3 regions of the Geodermatophilus sp. SYSU D00697 genome follow, and region 2 is predicted to be linked to each of the others. Evidence: riboswitches for the same ligand, from Rfam matches in the RefSeq annotation. Region 2 holds a riboswitch; each other region holds the start of a gene.
What was found. Region 2 has a riboswitch for cyclic di-AMP ahead of ACI79C_RS15895 (aggregation-promoting factor C-terminal-like domain-containing protein). Riboswitches for the same ligand answer to the same signal wherever they lie in the genome.
Positions count from the first base shown of each region.

Region 1: another riboswitch for cyclic di-AMP. It lies ahead of ACI79C_RS11415 (C40 family peptidase); the one in region 2 lies ahead of ACI79C_RS15895 (aggregation-promoting factor C-terminal-like domain-containing protein).
Region 3: another riboswitch for cyclic di-AMP. It lies ahead of ACI79C_RS02890 (C40 family peptidase); the one in region 2 lies ahead of ACI79C_RS15895 (aggregation-promoting factor C-terminal-like domain-containing protein).

Region 1 covers NZ_JBJGYV010000011.1:27,388-33,484, forward strand. Annotated here, with positions in the region: gene ACI79C_RS11405 (hypothetical protein) at 1-218, shown strand, start outside; gene ACI79C_RS11410 (YrdB family protein) at 196-573, opposite strand; gene ACI79C_RS11415 (C40 family peptidase) at 748-1,791, opposite strand; cyclic di-AMP (ydaO/yuaA leader) riboswitch at 1,827-1,920, opposite strand; gene ACI79C_RS11420 (hypothetical protein) at 2,153-2,329, shown strand; gene ACI79C_RS11425 (phytoene desaturase family protein) at 2,358-3,914, shown strand; partial or broken gene ACI79C_RS11430 (YhjD/YihY/BrkB family envelope integrity protein) at 3,987-4,769, shown strand; gene ACI79C_RS11435 (transglycosylase domain-containing protein) at 4,793-6,097, opposite strand, start outside.
Region 2 covers NZ_JBJGYV010000017.1:80,041-86,137, reverse strand. Annotated here, with positions in the region: gene ACI79C_RS15915 (flavin-containing monooxygenase) at 1-882, opposite strand, end outside; gene ACI79C_RS15910 (TetR/AcrR family transcriptional regulator) at 969-1,613, opposite strand; gene ACI79C_RS15905 (class I SAM-dependent methyltransferase) at 1,674-2,309, opposite strand; gene ACI79C_RS15900 (hypothetical protein) at 2,393-2,593, opposite strand; gene ACI79C_RS15895 (aggregation-promoting factor C-terminal-like domain-containing protein) at 2,798-3,679, opposite strand; cyclic di-AMP (ydaO/yuaA leader) riboswitch at 3,915-4,063, opposite strand; gene ACI79C_RS15890 (LLM class flavin-dependent oxidoreductase) at 4,272-5,432, shown strand; gene ACI79C_RS15885 (FMN reductase) at 5,429-6,052, shown strand.
Region 3 covers NZ_JBJGYV010000002.1:194,074-200,170, reverse strand. Annotated here, with positions in the region: gene ACI79C_RS02910 (hypothetical protein) at 1-43, shown strand, start outside; gene ACI79C_RS02905 (hypothetical protein) at 257-961, shown strand; gene ACI79C_RS02900 (hypothetical protein) at 958-2,217, shown strand; gene ACI79C_RS02895 (OmpA family protein) at 2,290-3,441, shown strand; gene ACI79C_RS02890 (C40 family peptidase) at 3,487-3,924, opposite strand; cyclic di-AMP (ydaO/yuaA leader) riboswitch at 4,013-4,158, opposite strand; gene ACI79C_RS02885 (hypothetical protein) at 4,490-4,660, shown strand; gene ACI79C_RS02880 (NAD(P)-dependent oxidoreductase) at 4,707-5,222, shown strand; gene ACI79C_RS02875 (hypothetical protein) at 5,219-5,467, shown strand; gene ACI79C_RS02870 (SMP-30/gluconolactonase/LRE family protein) at 5,476-6,097, opposite strand, start outside.

The DNA.
Region 1 (6,097 bases), on a different contig from region 2:
AGCACCTGGTCCGCGCGCCGGGCTCGCCGGTCCCGCGCGCCACGGCGGGCCGGTTGCGGGTGTGGGAGCACGTCCTGGACGACGTGGTGGGGCTGCCCGGAGCGCGCAGCGTGGACCCCGGGGTGGTCACCCGCTGGGAGGTCCACCTGCCCGGGGACGTCCGGGCCCGCTTCGTCTGGGGCCTGCTGCAGCAGGTCAGCCGGCCGGCGCCGCGCTGACCGCGACCTCCGGCGCGGGTGCGGTCAGCGGCCCGGACAGCACGCTGCCCAGGACGGCGGCGACGACCAGGACGGCGGCCAGGCGCGGCGACCCCACCGCCAGCAGCGCGGCGCCCGCCGCCCCGAAGACGGCCACCTTCGTGAGGACGACCAGCACGGCGACGTGCACCACGGCCTGCGGCGCGGCGAACAGCCACCACAGGACCGCCGCGACGAGGGGGACGCCGAGGGCGAGGAGCCACCGCGCCGTCGGCGTCCCGCCGGAGACCCACCCCCAGTAGCCGAGGGCGGCCAGCGCGCCCAGCTCGGTGGCGAACGCGACGCCCGCCCAGCTCCACTGCCATGCCTGCGCCATTCCGCACCCACTCCGCGATCACTGATCTGTATGGAGAGCAGTGTTCACGGATGAGCCCGGACGGTCAAGACACGACCGAGCCCCCGGACGCGCGTGGCGTCCGGGGGCTCCGGCTGGCGCCGTCCCGAGGCTCGCCGCGAGCCTGCGAGCGGTGAGGAGGACGGGGTCCTCCTCTCAGCTGGCGATGCGGTTGAACTTCGGGGTGGCGCCCATGGCGTCGACGCTGGCGACCTTGACGACGTCGCCGGAGGTCGGCGCGTGCACCATCTGGCCGTTGCCGAGGTAGATGCCGATGTGGCTGACCGGGCTGTAGAAGGCGACCAGGTCGCCGGGGCGGGCCTCGGAGCGGGAGACCTGCTGCCCCATCGAGGACTGCATCCGGCTGGAGTGCGGCAGGCTGATGCCCGCGGCCTGGAACGCGTACTGGACCAGCCCGGAGCAGTCGTAGGAGCCGGGGCCGGAGGCCGCCCAGACGTAGGGCTTGCCGCGCTGGGCCATGGCCCGGTCGATGACCGCCTGGAGCGCGCCGCCGCCGGCGACGACGGGAGCCGACCCGGAGGACGGCGCCGCCCGCTCACCGCGGCTGGCCCGCTCCCCACCGCCGTGGGCGGTGGCTGCCGCCGCGAGGGCGGCGCGCCGCTCGTCGGCGCTCAGCCGCGCGTAGTCGGCCTGGTACGCGGCGATCTGCGCCTGCAGGTCGGCCTGCTGCTCGGCGACGGCGTCGTACTGCTGTTGCGTCTCGGCGGCGATCCGGTCGGCCTCGGCCTGGGCCGCGGCGGCGGCCTCGCCGGCGGCGACCGCCTGCCCGAGCAGGTCGTTCTGGTGACCGGCGACGGCCTCCAGGAGCGTCACCCGGTTGACGAACTCGTCGGCCGAGCCGCTGGTCATCAGCGCCTGCAGCGACCCCATGCTCTCGCCGGTGAAGGCGCTGCGGGCGATGCCCTTCACCTGCTCCCGCGCGGTGGTCACCACGGCCTGCGCCTCGGCGACCTGCGCCGCCGCGGCCTGGACGGCGGCCTGCTGGGCGGCGAGCGCCTCACGCGCCTCGTTGAACTGCTCGGTGACGACCTCCAGGTCGTGCCCGCGGGCGGCGACGAGGGCGGCGGCCTCCTGGGCGGTGGCCGGCTCCTCCGCCCCGGCGGAGGTCGGGACGAAGGCGACGCCGAGGGCGGCGGCGAGGACGAGCGCAGCGCGGCGAGCGGCGCGGTGGGACGCCATGGTCTGGCGGCTCTCCGTTCTTCCACGAGCCGCCTACCGGGTTAGCTGACGGGTTCGAGCGGGAAGGCGCCCGGCGCGCCCGGCCTGAGCCGTGCGTGCTCCACCCCAGTGCTGCGTTGGGTCCCCGGCCCGGCTCCCCCGGAGGGAGGAACCGGCTCGACGGCGCCCGCGGGGTGTCACCCATTGCGGTGACGGAGCGCCCCGGCGGACACACACACCGTAAGGGCCGTGACGCTGTCGTGACAATTACCCAGATGTGATTTCGTGGACTCTCACCTCGACCCCGATCGGTCGCCGAGACCCCTGGGGCGACCGGGGCGCGTGGGGTTTGCCGACGGTCCCCGGCGAGCACGTGCAGCGCATGGATCTCAAGCGCCCCCTGGTCGTGCTCGCCCTCGTCGGGGCGCTCGCCGGGTGCAGCAGCACCAACAACTCCAACACCGACCTCGACCGCAACGAGCAGGACTGCGGCACGGCCGAGCAGGCCCCGGGACAGGGCTGCGAGGAGAGCGAGGACGCCCCCACGCAGGGCGGCTGAGGACCCCGCACCCGCTACCGTCCGCCGGGTGAGTGCACGCAGCAGGTACGACGCCGTCGTCGTGGGGGCCGGGCACAACGGGCTGGTCGCCGCCGCCTACCTGGCCCGCGCCGGGTGGTCGGTGCTCGTCCTCGAGCGGCTGGAGCACGTCGGCGGCGCCGCGGTCAGCCAGCAGGTGTTCCCCGGGGTCGACGTCCGGCTCTCGGCGTACTCGTACCTGGTCAGCCTGCTGCCCGACCGGATCGTCGCCGACCTCGGACTGGAGGTGACCCTCGCCGACCGGGAGGTGGCCTCCTACACCGCGGTGCCCGGGGCGTCCGGGCTGCTGGTCGAGCGGGACGAGGGGCCGGCCACCGCCGCGTCCTTCCGGGACCTCACCGGCTCGGACGACGAGCTGGCCGGCTGGCGGCGCTTCTACGGCCGGCTGGCCGACCTCGCCGAGGACCTCGCCCCGACGCTCACCGAGCCGCTCCTCTCCCCCGCCGCCCTCGCCGGGCGGCTGCGCGACCCGCAGCTGTGGCAGGACCTGCTCGAGCGGCCGTTGGCCGACGTGGTGGCCGACGACCTCGACCACGACGTCGTCCGCGGGGTGGCCCTCACCGACGGGCTGATCGGCACCTTCGCCGACGTGCACGCCGCCGACGGCCCGGCCGGCCGCTGCTTCCTGTACCACCTGGTCGGCAACGGCACCGGCCGGTGGCGGGTGCCGGTCGGCGGGATGGGGGCGGTGACCGGCGCCATGGCGGCCGCCGCGCGCGGCGCCGGCGCGGAGCTGCTGACCCGGGCCACGGTGACGGCGCTGGACCCGCGGCCCGACGGCGTCACCGTGCACTGGACCGACGACGAGGGCACCGAGCGGGCCGCGGACGCGGGCGCGGTCGTCTGCGGCGCCGCGCCGGCCGTGCTCGACCGGCTGTTCGGCGTCCCGGCACGGACGACGCCGGACGGCGCCCAGCTCAAGGTGAACATGGTGCTGGCCCGGCTGCCCCGGCTGCGGTCGGGCGTGGACCCGGCCGTCGCCTTCTCCGGGACCTTCCACGTCGACGAGGCCGCCACGCAGCTCGACGCCGCGCACGCCCAGGCCGCCGCCGGCCGGCTGCCCGACGTGATCCCGTTCGAGGTCTACTGCCACTCGCTGTCCGACCCCTCGATCCTCGGGCCGGCGGAGCGGGCGGCCGGCCACCAGACGCTCACCCTGTTCGGCCTGCACACGCCGGCCGCGCTCTTCCGGGAGGACCCCGTGGGCACGCGCCGGGAGGCCGTCCGCCGGGTCGTCGCCCAGCTCGACGCCCACCTGGAGGAGCCGCTGCTGGACTGCCTGGCCCGGGACGCCGCCGGGGAGCCCTGCCTGCAGGCCGCCTCACCCCTGGACGTCGAGGCGTCCCTGGCGATGCCGGGCGGCCACATCTTCCACGGCGACCTGTCCTGGCCCGTTGCCGCGACGCCCGCGGAGGTGGGCACCTGGGGCGTGGCGACGGCGCACCCGCGGGTGGTGGCGGCCTCCTCCGGCGGAACGGTGCGGGGCGGTGCCGTCAGCGGCCTGGGCGGCTACGCCGCGGCCCGCTCGCTGCTGGACCGGCGCTGAAGGCGGACCCCGGGAGGACCCCCGGAACGGCTCCGTCCGGCGGGATCGGTCCCGACCTGGTGGCATGACCCGGTGGACCTGCGGCGGGAGACCAGGGACCTGATCCGCGGCGCGGCGCGCCGGCTGCAGGGTCGGGACCTCGCGCTGATCGCCGCCGGGCTGACGTTCTACGCCGGCATCGCGGTGGTGCCGCTGCTGCTGGTGGCCTTCTCGCTGACCGCCCTGCTCACCTCGCCGGACACGGTCACCGACCTCACCGGACGGCTGGCCGGTCTGCTGCCGGCGCAGCTGGGCGCCCCCGAGGCCCTCCGCGCACTCGCCCGGGCCGGCGTGGGCATGAGCCTGCTGGAGTTCGTGCTCGCCCTGCTCCCGCTCTCCTTCTACGGCGAGGGCCTGCGGCGGGCGCTGCTGCGCTTCACCCCGCGCCGGGACACGCTGACCGGCTGGCGCGGCCGGCTGCTGGCGCTGCCGCTGGTGGTCGCCACCCCGCTGCTGCTGTACCCGCTGCTGCTGGCGGCCTCGGCGATGGTCGGGCTGACCGAGCGGGGCGCCCGGCTGGGCAGCCTGGCGGTGGGCTACTACTCGGTGCTGGCCGCGCTCACCGTGCCGCTGCTGTGGGGGTTCGGCGTGATCGCCGCCGGCTGGCTGCGGTGGCCGGCCCTCGTGTCGGGCGCGCTGTTCACCGCCGCCTGCCTGTCGGGCTTCCTGCAGGGCTTCGTGCTGTTCCTGTCCCTCCCGCTGGCCCTCGGCGCGCCGTTCGGCGGGCTGACCGTGGTCGGTGCGGTGGTGGCCATCAGCCTGTGGCTGTTCCTCCTGCACCTGGTGCTGATCGGCGGCTGGCTGCTGACCCAGTCCCTCGACGAGCGGATCCGCCGCGGTCAGCCCTCGTCGTCCTCGAAGTCCTCGCCGGAGTCGAACTCCTCGTCGGAGTCCCCGCCGTCCTCGTCGGAGTCCCCGCCCTCGTCGAAGTCGCCCTCGGCGGGGTCCTCGGGCGGCGGCTCGGGTGCCGGTTCGGCCTCCTCCTCCGCCGGTGGCGGTCCGGCCGGCTCCTCGGGGGCGGGCGGGTCCTCCGCCTCGCGGGCCGGCGGCTGCTCGGGCTCCGACCGCCGCTGGGGAGCCGGCTCCACGTAGTCGGCGCCGTTGCTCACCAGGATCGAGACGAGCTGGCCCGGCACGGCCCGACCGCCGCGCGGCGGGCTGGTGCCCAGCAGCGTGCCGGCCCCCCGGGAGCTGTCCACGCGCACGGTGGTGTGCTGGAACCCGGCGTCGGCCAGCGCCGCCTGGCAGGCCCGGACCGACGAGCAGCCGGGCACCGGCCGGGTGTTGCCGTTCATCACGACCTCGTCGGCCGGCGGGAACTGCCCGCTCCCCCGCGCCTCCAGGACCGGCGCCATGGCGTCGCGCCAGACCGTGGCGGCCTTCCCGCCGCCGAAGCCGCCGACGTTCTGCTTCGTCTTGGGGTTGAGCACCATGACGCTGGCGGTGATCTCGGGGGTGTAGCCCACGAAGGCGATCGAGTCGTTGTCCTGCGACGTGCCGGTCTTGCCGGCGATCTGGTGGCCGGGGACGTGCGCGCGGGCGCCGGTCTGGCCCGGGTGCCCGGGCGCGACGTCCTTGACCAGCATCTGGTTGAGCGTGTTGGCCACGCCCGGCGGGATCGCCTCGGGGGTGCACCGGTCGCCCACGGCGAGCGGCTCGCCGTCGGCGCCGAGCGCCGGCTGCCCGTGCCGGTCGAGGACGGCGGTGACCGGGACGACGTCGCACTGCGTGCCGCTGGCGGCCAGGGTGGAGTAGGCGCTGGCCAGCGCCAGCGGGCTGGTCGCCTCGGCGCCGAAGGTGAACGAGCCGCGGTTCTCGTCGACGATCTGCTGCGGCAGCGCCGGGTCGCTGAACTGGAACAGGCCCATCCGCTCGGCCATGCGCACCGGCTCCTCGACGCTGCCCAGGGCGTCCTCCAGGGCGAGGAAGTAGGTGTTGGAGGACTGGTAGAGCGCGGTGGTGAGGTCCAGCGTCGACCGGTACCGGCCCGCGTTCTGGACGTCGTAGCGGCCGGCGCCGTCCCGGTAGACCCGGGAGACGTAGGGATCGGACGTGGACAGCGTGTAGTAGCTGGAGTAGCCGCGGGCCAGCGCCGCGGCGGCGGTGAACACCTTGTACGTCGACCCGGACCCCTTGCTGGGTGC
Region 2 (6,097 bases):
GGGCGGGCCGAAGTGCGTGTCGACGTCGAACCCGGCCGGGAGCTGCTTGCCGGCCAGCCGCTGGATGAACCGCCGCATCGCGGCCGGGCGCCGCCGGCTGAACTGGTAGGAGGCCATGGAGACCAGCACGTTCTTCCACCGCACCACCGGGTAGACCGCGCGTGCCGGCAGCCGGCGGCGCAGCGTGTCGGCCAGCGGGTCCCGGCCGGGCAGGGAGAGCACGTAGCTGGGGGTGCGCTGCAGCATCGTCACGTGCGCGGCCGTCTCGGCCATGCTGGGCACGAGGGTGACCGCGGTGGCGCCGCTGCCGATGACGACCACGCGCTTGCCGGCGAAGTCGAGGTCCTCGGGCCAGAGCTGGGGGTGCACGATCGGGCCGCGGAAGCGCTCCTCGCCGGGGAACCGCGGGCGGTAGCCCTCGTCGTAGCGGTAGTACCCGGAGCAGACCGACAGCCACGAGCAGGTCAGCCGCACCGTCTCGCCGGTGTCGGCGCGCTGCGCGGTGACCGTCCAGCGCGCCTCGTCGGTCGACCACTCCGCGGCGACCACCCGGTGACCGAACCGGATGTGGCGGTCGACCCCGTGCTCGCGCGCGGTCTCCTGGACGTAGCGGCGGATGGACTCGCCGTCGGCGATCGCCCGCGCCTCGGTCCACGGCTTGAACGAGTAGCCCAGCGTGAACATGTCCGAGTCCGAGCGGACGCCGGGATAGCGGAACAGGTCCCAGGTCCCCCCGATGGCCTCCCGCGCCTCGAGGACGGCGTAGCTGCGGTCCGGGAGCTCGCGCTGCAGGTGGCAGGCCGCCCCGATCCCCGACAGGCCGGCGCCGACGATCAGGACGTCGACGTGCTCGGTGGCGGTCTGCTCGGCGAGCTCGGTCATGGGCGCTCCCTGGCGTTCGGCGGTGACCGCCGCCACGGTACTCGACACGGTGTCGACTGCGCCGACTCCACGTCGAACGAGCGGGGTCAGCCGTCGGTGCCGTAGATGGCCCGCAGCCAGACGGTCAGCAGGACGTCGATGAGGTCGTCCTCGGCGACGGCGGGACGGTGCCCACCCAGCGTCACCTGGACCACCCGCTCGTTCATCCAGTTCAGCGCCACGGCCAGGTCGCGTGCCGGCGGGCCCGCGGGGGCGGCGCCGCGCGCCCGCTCGGCCTCGATGGCGGCGGCGGTCTCGGCGACGAAGCCCTCCATCACCTGCGACCACAGCTCCCGCACCTCGGCACTGCCGGCGAGCAGCTCGGTCGCCGCCGCGGTCAGTGCCCGGTGCGCGCGGAAGGTGTCCCGGACGGCGACCAGCGCCGCGCGCCAGCCGGCCCGCGCGTCGTCGGCGGCGCCGGCCAGCGCAGCGGCCCGCAGCTCGCGCGCCTCGGCCACCACGCGGTCGAGCAGCGCGAGGACGACGGCCTCCTTGGAGGCGAAGTAGAAGTAGAAGGTCGGCCGCGAGATGCCGGCGCCGCGCGCGAGGTCGTCGACGGAGATCTCGGCCAGCGGCCGCTCCCCCAGGAGCCGCTCGGCGGTGGCCAGCAGCGCGCGCTCCCGGTCGTCGCCGGAGGGCCGGCGGGCCCGGCGCCCCCGGCCGGGGGCGGCAGCGGGGAGCGGGGCGGCCACGGCCGCGACCCTACCGACGCCCGGGCGGCCCGGACGCCGGCGGCGGACGACGTCCCCCGCTCAGGGGAGCCGCCAGACCGTCGTCCGCCGCAGGCCCGGCCCCTCGGTCTCCGGGATCTCGTACACGGCCTCCGCGGCCAGCCGCTCGTGCGGCAGGTACGGCCGGCCCGGATCGCCCACGTACACCTCGACCCCGCCGGCACGGGCGCGGTCGAGGAAGGGCAGCACCCGCTCGGTCATCTCGCGGTCGTAGCAGACGTCCCCGGCCAGGACGACCTCGACGCCGCGCAGCTCCCGGCCCAGGACGTCACCGGTCACGCTGATGCCGGAGACCCGGTTGAGACCGGCGTTGACGCCGATCGCCGTCCGGCTGAACACGTCGACGTCGCTGGCCAGGACCGACCGGGCCCCGGCCAGCCGGGCGGCGATGGCGACCAGGCCGCTGCCCGAGCCCAGGTCGAGCACCGCCCGGCCGGCGACCACCGCGGGCCGGTCGAGCACGAACCGGGCCAGCGCCTGCCCGCCCGGCCAGGCCGCGGCCCAGAACGGCGGCGCCTCACCGGCGCCCCCGCCGGCCTCCATGGCCTCCCAGAGCGCGACGACGTCGTCGGCCACGTGCAGCCGGACCTCCGGCACGGACGACGGCCGCCGGACCTGGGTGTGGGCCCGGACGAACCGGGACGGGACGACTCTCACGCCCGGCAGTCCACCACCCGTGCCCCGGGCTCCGGTCACCCGACCGGCCACCGTCGCTCCGGGCACGCCCGCCGGCCGGCGGGTCAGGGAGCGCCCGGGGGACCCGGCGGCGGCGTGCGCGGCGCCCGCCGGGGCAGGTGGTCGCGGCACCACCGCTCGCAGTCGGCCAGCAGGTTGCCGGTCGAGATCGGCCGGTCCAACGAGGCCGCCCCGGTGCGGCGCGTGCGCTCGGGCGGCCGCGCCGCACCGGAGTCGGGACCCTGCTCGACGGCGCGCCGCTCCACGCTGCGCCTCCCCGCTCTCGGCGGTCGGTGGTCCTCCACCGTCCCGCGTGTCGGTCCGGATCGGCCTCGTCCACGACGGGCCCGGCCACCAGGGTGCCCGAGCCCGTCGACGCGGAGGGCCGCACCCCTCCCTGGGAGGCGTGCGGCCCTCAGCGTGCGGCTCTGAGCAGGCAACGCGCGTCTCGGGACGCGCGCGGTGTCGGCTCAGTACCAGCCGGTGGACTGCGAGTGCGACCAGGCCCCGCACGGGGAGCCGTAGCGCTTCTCGATGTAGATCAGGCCGGCGTCGATCTGGCGGTAGCCGTCCGAGGTCTTGGCGATCCCGGTGCCGGCCCAGGTCGAGTCGAGGAACTGCGGGATGCCGTAGGCGGTGCTGGAGGGGTTCTGCGCGTTGGGGTTCCAGCCACTCTCCTTGCCCCACAGCTTCTCCAGGCAGCTGAACTGGTCGCCGCTGCCGACCTTGCTCATCGCGTAGTCCTTGAAGGACCCGCTGCGCGCCGGGGCGGCGGCCGCGGCCGGGGCAGCGGCGGCGGCAGCCTGGGCCGCCTGCGCGGCCTGCTGCTCGGCGGCAGCGCGCTCGGCGGCCTCCCGGGCGGCCTGCTCGGCGGCAGCGGCCTCGGCGGCGGCACGCTCGGCGGCCGCGCGCTCGGCGGCCTGGCGGTCGAGTTCGGCCTGGTCGGCCGCGGCCTGCGCCTGGGCGGCGCTGGCCTGCGCCGCCTCGCGCTCGCTGCGGGAGGCGGTCAGACCCTCGAGGGGCGCGAGGTCGGGCGCCGAGGCCGTGGCGGGGTCGGCGGTGATGCCGAGCTGCTCGGCGACGCTCGTCGAGGCGCTGACCGTCGCGGTCTCGGCCTCGGCGGCCGGCTGACCGGTGGTCAGCACGTTGACCGCGATGGCGCCCGCGGCCGCGGTGGCCAGCAGGATCGCCGGGCGGCGGCCCCGGGCCGGCAGCCGCAGCCGGCGACGGGGAGCGGCGGAGGGGAGCTCCGCGGTGGCGGGCTCGGCGGTGGCGATCTCGGCGGTGGTCGGCTCGCCGGCGAGGGCGTCGGCGTCGGTGGGACGCGGGAACTGCGACGTGCGGGAGTTCATGGGGGTTCGTGTGCTCCGGGGGCGTGGGGGCGCGCACGAGCCGGTCCTCAGCGCAGTGAGGTCAGCCCGCGGTGCGGCGGTCGACGTCGGGTGCCGGTGGCGGTCGGGAGGGACGCGCGGCGCCGGCGGTCGCGGGTCAGCGGGACAGGCGGGCCGGGGAGGAGGCGCGAGGTGCGCGCGGCCGGGAGTCCCTGCGAGCCGCGAGGGCCCGTGGGCGAGGCATGCGGATGCTCTCCGTTCCTTCCGTGGCCGCCTACCGAGTTAGCTGACGGGTTCGGGCGGGAAGGTGCCCTACCTGCCCTCCGAGCGGGGCTCGGCGGGCAGGACTCACCCCAGGACTGCGGTGGGTCCCCGGCTCGCGTCCACGGGAGGCGGACACGACTCGGCGGCGTCCGGCCAGGCTCCCCGGATGGGGACGCACGACCGACCGGACGCACTCACCGTAGGGGCCGTTACCGTGCCGTGACAATCCCAGGGGTCACATCGGTTGCGTGAGGTACCTCGCGCGTGCGTGCCGGCCCCGGCGGAATACCCAGGCCGTGGGACCGTTGCACCCAGCAGTAGTTGCGCTCTCAACCACCTGGAGCACGAGATGCAGTTCGGGATCTTCTCGGTCAGTGACATCACGACCGACCCCACGACGGGGCGCACGCCCAGCGAGGGTGAGCGGATCAAGGCGATCCTCACGATCGCGCAGAAGGCCGAGGAGGTCGGGCTGGACGTGTTCGCGCTCGGCGAGCACCACAACCCGCCGTTCTTCTCGTCCTCCCCCACCACCACGCTGGCGCACATCGCCGCCCGGACCAGCACCCTGCAGCTGTCGACGGCGACCACCCTGATCACCACGAACGACCCGGTGAAGATCGCCGAGGACTACGCGATGCTGCAGCACCTGGCCGACGGCCGGGTCGACCTGATGATGGGCCGCGGCAACACCGGGCCGGTCTACCCGTGGTTCGGGCAGGACATCCGCAACGGCATCCCGCTGGCGGTGGAGAACTACGCGCTGCTGCGCCGGCTGTGGGACTCCGACGTCGTGGACTGGTCCGGCCAGTTCCGCACCCCGCTGCAGGGCTTCACCTCCACCCCGCGCCCGCTGGACGGCGTCCCGCCGTTCGTGTGGCACGGCTCGATCCGCTCCCCGCAGATCGCCGAGCAGGCCGCCTACTACGGCGACGGCTTCTTCTCCAACCACATCTTCTGGCCCAAGGAGCACACGCAGCGGATGGTGGAGTTCTACCGCCGGCGCTTCGAGCACCACGGCCACGGGTCGGCCGACCAGGCGATCGTGGGCCTGGGTGGGCAGGTGTTCATGCGCAGCAACAGCCAGGACGCCGTGGACGAGTTCCGGCCGTACTTCGACAACGCGCCCGTCTACGGGCACGGCCCGTCGCTCGAGGAGTTCACCCGCGAGACGCCGCTGACCGTCGGCAGCCCGCAGCAGGTCATCGAGCGCACCCTCGGCTTCCGGGACTACGTCGGCGACTACCAGCGACAGCTGTTCCTGGTCGACCACGCCGGCCTGCCGCTGAAGACCGTCCTGGAGCAGCTGGACATCCTCGGAGAGGAGGTCGTGCCGGTGCTGCGCCGCGAGTTCGCCGCGGTCAAGCCGGCCCACGTGCCCGACGCGCCGACCCACGCGTCGCTGGTCGCCGCCCGGGGCGGGGCCGTGGCCAGCACCGTGCACGCCACCGGCGACGACGTCACCGGCCGGTCCGTGGAGGCGGTTCCCGACGAGGTGACCGTCCGATGACCACCCGCACCCTCGCCGTGGTCAGCGCCGGGCTGTCGACGCCGTCGTCCACCCGGCTGCTGGCCGACCGGCTCACCGCGGCCACCGTCGCCGCCCTGCGCGAGCGGGGCGACGACGCGGCCGTGGAGGTCGTCGAGCTGCGCGAGCACGCCCGCGACCTGGCCGACCACCTGGTCACCGGGTTCGCGAACGCAGCGCTGCAGGCGTCGGTCGACACCGTCGTCGGCGCGGACGGCGTGATCGCGGTGACCCCGGTGTTCTCGGCCTCCTACAGCGGCCTGTTCAAGACCTTCTTCGACGTCGTCGACAAGGACGCCCTCACCGGGACGCCGGTGCTGCTCGGTGCGACGGCCGGCACCGCCCGGCACTCGCTGGTCATCGAGCACGCGATGCGGCCGCTGTTCGCGTACCTGCGGGCGATCGCCGTCCCCACCGGGGTGTTCGCCGCCTCGGAGGACTGGGCCGGGGCCGGCGGCGTGGACCAGGCGCTGGCCGCGCGGATCGACCGTGCCGCCGGCGAGCTGGCCGACCTGGTCACCGGCAGGCCGGCGGCGGCGCGCCGCCCGGCCGACCCGTTCGAGGACGTGCCCTCCTTCGAGGAGCTCCTCCGGGGCACCTGAGCCCACCGCACCGTTCGGGCCCCCTCCGCGGCAGCGGAGGGGGCC
Region 3 (6,097 bases), on a different contig from region 2:
GCTGCAGCCGGCCGAGCAGGCCCCCGAGCCCTGCCGAGGGTGATCGAGGGCCGCCCCGCTCACCCCATGGGATGAGGCCCCCGGTCGACGCCCACCGGAACAAGATCGACCTCAATAGCATCCAGACGTCTCCCGCACCCGGTGCGCACGCTCCTGCGCGGTGCCCGTCGGGAGACCGGGGGACCACCGCGTCGTCGCGCCTCCGTGATGGATCTGGCTGATGATCGGGCGCTGCGCCCGTGACGGGGGAGTGGTCGTGGCCTCGACGGGTGCCCAGCACCTCGACCGCCGCTACCGCCTGGTGCGCATCCCACTGCGGACCCGGTGGCGGCTGCAGTGGTACGCGCGATCAGACCGGCGCGCCGGTCTCCCGGTCGGTCTGAGCGCGGACTCGACGCCCGTCCTCTCCGAGCTGGTCGCCGAGTACCGCGAGGTCTGCGAGCGCGAGTGGACGGGGTGCCTGCGCGACAACCAGTCGCGTGAGGTGAGCATGGATCGGATCGACGCCGAACTCGACCACCTGAGGGCAGCGTTGCAGCGCGAGGCCAACGACGTGGGTCGGCTGTCAGAACCGCTGTCGGAAGACTGGTTGTCGCTCCGGTACCCCGGTGAGGAGCAGCTGACCGAGTCCGCGGTCCGCCGGCGGCGCATCGTCGCCCATCAGCGGGCTGTCGAACGGGCCCGTTCGGTCGTCCAGGAGACCCAGGCGAGCATCGACGCTCGGCTCTCCGAGCGGGCTGAGCTGAAGGCGCAGTGCGACACCCGCACGGACGTCGCTCGCTCGCACGTCGTCCACCACCAGGCAGTCGCGAGCCGCAAGGCCGCCATCTACCGGCGGGCTCTCGTTCGTCGTCATCCGGAGCGTGACGAGCTCATCCGGGGCTGGACGACGGAACTCTGTCCTCTGCCCGCGTGGGCCGATCCCACCATGGCTGCCGCACCGTCTGGAGTCGCCGCGTGAACCGCTCGAGCCTGCCCGTGCAGGAGCCCTCCCCGGCACCGCCCACGTCGGTCGTGGAGTCCGAGCTCCGTGGGGCGCGTGACCAGGTGGTCGCGCACGTCGCCCAACTCGCCCAGGCGGGTTCCCTGGACGCCGGCAACGGCGACGTGATGGACGCGTGGCTCGAGGGTCTGCGCCGGGAGATGCACGCCCGCCGTGCCAGCGAGCGGACCAACTCGGCCGCTGCGGCACAAGGGCGAGTCGCCGAGCTCGAGGCGGAGGTCCTCAAGACACGAAAGCTCTCCGACGCGGCCACCGCCGCCGTCGAGGACGCGGAGCGCGAGCTCACCGCTGCCAAGCGGCGGGTGCTCGAGCCTGCGGAGAACCATGCGATCGACCAGCGGGAGCGCAGGCGCAGGCCCCGTGCCACCTCGGATCCCCTGGAGGGACTCGTCCGGCCGCGGTTCCACCGGTTCCTCGTCATCGCGTTCCTGGTCGTCGCGGCACTGGGTGACGTGGCCACGTTCCGCCTCGTCATCGCCACGACGTTCACGGACGGCGAGGAGTACGTCGTCTGGATGCTCACACTCGCCTTCGCCGCCGCCTCGGTGGGCCTCATGCACTTCGTCGGGCGGGCCTGGAAGGAGCTGCGCCAGGCTCGGGGAGGCCTGGGGCGACCGTCGATCTTCCTCATGCTGGGCGGATGGCTGCTCCTCGGAGCAGTCGCCTTCGTCTTCCGCGTGCAGAGCCAGGACTCGACCTCCGCCGCGTCGGACGTCTTCGGGTCGGCCGGGGCTGCTCAGGCGCAGCACGACCCTCTGCTGTCCGCACTCCTGCTCGCTGGGCTGTACGTGGCCTCGGGGCTCCTGGCCTTCTACTCGGGGTTCACCGAGCACCACCCCCACATGACGACCTATTTGGCGCTACGGGAGACGTTGCCGGCCCACCGGAGGGCGGCTGCCGAGGCTGCAGCAGTGGCGACTGCCCGACAGCAGGAGTTGGCGCTTGCCCGCACCGAGGAGGCGCGAGCACATCAGCGCGCTGCTGATGCCTCCACCGAGATCGACGCCGGCATCGATGCGTTGAAGGAGTTCGTCCGCGTGGAGGTCGCCCGCTACATCGGGCTGCCGGAGGCCACCAGCGGACTGACCGCCGGGCGTGGCGCGGACGTCTCCTCGGAGCCGACTGCGCGCCGACACGGCGTGAACCTCGTCCCGACCTCGCGGGACGCCCACGACCGCTTCCACGGCAACGGCACCCACGCCGGCAGCCACTGACCACTGCGGTCCTCACCACATCCGAGAGGCCTCCCTGTGCGAAAGAGCGCCATCCCCCGCGGTGTCTCCGCGGTGGCAACCGTCCTGACCCTGGCCGGTGTCCTGGCCGGCTGTGGGGGTGACGAGGCGGTGGGGGACCCGACCGGTGCGGTGGCCCTGGTGGCCGGAGCACGCAGCAACATGCCGCCGCCGCAGCTCGACGGTCCGGCGGCCGCGGTCTTCGATCAGGCTCTCCAGGACCAGTCACTCGTGACCATGGTCGTCGCTGACGGCGAACCCGCGGTGCAGTTCTCGGGGCAGATGCTCATCACGGGCAACAACGGACCTGCACGCGAGGAGAGTCGGGAGCGGAACAGGGAGACCCTGGCCGCAGAGATCGAAGCGCTCCGTGCGGAGGACGAAGAGGCCGATCTCCTCACAGCTCTGGAGGAGGCAGCGCGCAGCATCTCAGCGGTGGAGACGCCGCCTCGGACGATCGTGGTCGTCGACTCAGGCCTCTCCACCGTTGCGCCGCTGGACTTCACCCAGCCCGGCCTGTTGGAGGCGGACCCGGAGGAGGTCGTCGACAACCTGGTGGCGCTCGATGCCCTGCCGGACCTAGGTGGAGTCAGGGTCATCCTGCAGGGAATCGGCGACACTGCCGAACCTCAACAGCGGCTGAGCATCGCGCAGCGGAACAACCTCATCGCCATCTGGAAGGCGATCATCGCCGCCGCCAATGGGGGCGTTGAGCCCGAGGTCGAGGACACACAGCTGAGCCGGGAGCTCCTCGATGAGGAGCTGCCGAGAGTCACGCTTGTGCCGGTGCCCGAGGGGCCGGTCTGCGTCAAGGGAACCATCGTGCTCACCGGGGCCGACGTCGCGTTCCGGCCGGACTCGGCCGAGTTCGTCGACGAGGCCGAGGCCCGGACGGTCCTGGCACCCATCGCCGGGCAGTTGGTCGGGAACGGCGTGACGGCGACCCTGACCGGGACCACGGCGGACGTCGGTGACATCACCGGACAGAAGGACCTCAGCCGACTACGTGCCGAGGCGGTCCGGGACCTGCTCGTCGACCTCGACGTCCCGGCCGGCAACCTGACCCCTGACGGCGTCGGGAGCGAGTTCCCCGGCTATGTCCAGGACCACGACGCTGAAGGCAACCTGCTCCCTGGCCCGGCGGCGCAGAACCGGAAGGTCATCATCACGCCGTCGATCGGGACCGCGGGCCTGGCCTGCGACTGACGGACGGTGCCCCGGCCGCCCTCAGGACGGCCGGGGCGCCGCGACTCACGCGACCCGACGGGCCCCGACGTAGCTCGGCATCGAGTCGAGGTTCACGACCTTGACCGGCTGGCCGGCGGTGGAGGCGTGCACCATCTGGCCGTTGCCGATGTACATGGCCACGTGCGAGACCGGGCTGTAGAAGAACACCAGGTCACCGGGCTTGAGGTCGGACTTCGCCACCGGAGCGCCGAAGGTCGACTGCGCCCGCGAGGTGCGCGGCAGCTCGACGCCGGCCGCCCGGTAGGCGAACGTCGTCAGCCCCGAGCAGTCGAAGGCGTTGGGACCGGTGGCGCCCCAGCCGTACGGGTCGCCCTGCTGGGCCAGGGCGGTGTCGACGGCCTTCTGGGCGGCGCCGTTGGGGGCGGCGGCCGCAGCGAGGGCGACGGCGCCGGAACCGGCGTCACCGGCGTCAGCCTGGGCGGTGGCCGGAGCGAGGGTCACGGCGGCGCCGGCAACGGCGGCGATCGCGATCCCACGGAAAGAACGGCGTGCGAAAGACGTGCGTGCAGTCGTCATGGACGACGGGGTCTCCTGTTCTCCACGGCCGCCTACCGGGTTAGCTGACGGGTTCGGACGGGGGAGTCGCCCGGCGCGAGATGCGCTTCACCCCAGGGATGCGGTGGGTCCCCGGTCCGGGCGCGGCGGGTACCGCGTCCGGTTCGGCGTAGTCCGGCCGGTGTCACGCGGTTCGGTGACGAGAGGCCCGGCAGGACCGCGGACGACCGTAGGAGAGCGCGACGGCCGTCGCAGGCGGCCGGACGGTCGCGCGGCGGCGGCGTGTCCGGATGGCGACACGCCGCCGTGACCACGGAGGACTACGGAGCGCGCAGGAATGTCATGGGTGCGTTTCCGCAGGTCAGAGGCGTGGGACCAAAGTATGTGGAAGGCGGAGTGTTCTCACACGGCGTGACGTCCGTATCGCGGACAGCAGCTGGAACCCGGGGGTTGGCGCAGGCGTTGGGCGGGCACGACCACAGACGACCGAGAACGAGGAGGGACACACCCCATGGCCGGAATGATCCGGAAGCTGGTGGCGTCGGGGATCGCGGCGAAGGTCATCCAGGAGGCCCGCAAGCCGCAGAACCAGGCCAAGATCAAGGAGTTCATCGCCAAGATGGGCGAGCAGAACAAGAAGCGCGGCGGCGGCAAGGGCTACGGCCGCGGCCCCGTCCACTGACGGCTCCGCTGGGGAGCCCCCGCCCGGCACCGGGCGGGGGCTCCCGGTGAGCACCCACCGGGTCGCGGTGCTCGACGACCACCAGTCCGTGGCGGCCGAGTTCGCCGACTGGTCCCGCGTCCCCGAACCGCTCGACGTCGTCGCCTTCGCCGACCACCTCGACGACGAGGACGCCCTGGTCGAGCGGCTCGCCCCCTTCGACGTCGTCGCCACCGTGCACCTGGTCCTCGGCGAGGGCACCCGCGGCATCGTCGGGCGCGCCGAGCTCGGCCGGATGAAGCCCACCGCGATCCTGGTCAACACCTCGCGCGGGCCGGTCGTCGACGAGGCCGCCCTGGTCGAGGCGCTGTCCGACGGGCGGATCGCCGGCGCCGGCCTCGACGTCTACGACCGGGAGCCGCTGCCCGCGGACTCCCCGCTGCGCAGCGCGCCGCGCACGGTCCTCACCCCGCACCTGGGCTACGTCACCCGCCGCGGCTACGAGGTCTTCTACCGCGAGGTCGTCGAGGACGTCGCCGCCTTCATGGCCGGCTCCCCGGTCCGGGTGCTCGACCCCGCGTGACCGCTGCCCGGCGCGGGTACTCCCGCGGCATGACCGAGGGCAACCTGACCGGCCGGCCGGCCGGTGGCGTCAACGAACCGACCGACGGGGTCCCGGGCACGCGTCCGGAGGAGGACCTGGTCGGGCCGCCGTCGCAGCAGGAGGAGCCGCGCGCCGCCCGGGACGGTGAGATGTCGACCAACCCGGGCGAGAGCGCCAGCGGCGTCCCGGACACCGACCACCCGCTCGGCGGCCGGAACGGCTGACCTCGCGGCTACGGCCGGCCGGCGTGGGGGACGTCGACCTCGGTGGCCACCAGGACCGCCTCGCGCACCGGCGCCCGGTTGTGCTCGTAGAAGTCCGGCGCGCAGCACATCAGCAGCGTGCGGCCGTCGTCCCCGCCGAGCATGCAGGCGTAGACGCCCAGGCCGGACGGCGCGGCGACCTCGTCGAGGACCTCCCCGCCCTCGGCCACGCGGACCACCCGGCCGCCGACCGCGTCGGCCGCCCAGATCCGCCCCTCGGTGTCCAGCGCGCAGCCGTCAGGGGCGACCGTCAGCTGGCCGAGCACCTCGTCGACCGTCGTCCCGGTGACCTCCGGGCCGAGCGACGCCCACACCCGCCGGTTGGTCAGCGACCCGTCGGCGCCCAGGTCGAACGCGGTGTACCGGTTGCCCAGCGTCTCGCCGACGACGAGCGTGCCGCCGTCCGGGGTGATGACCGAGCCGTTCGGGAACTGCAGCCCCTCGGCGGCGACCGACACCGTGCCGTCCGGGTCGATGCGCTTGAGCGACGCGGTCGCGGCGTTCCCGCCGCCCATCAGGTCGAAGCCGAAGTCACCGACGAACACGTGCCCGCCCGCGTCGACCACCAGGTCGTTGAGGTGCCCACCGCAG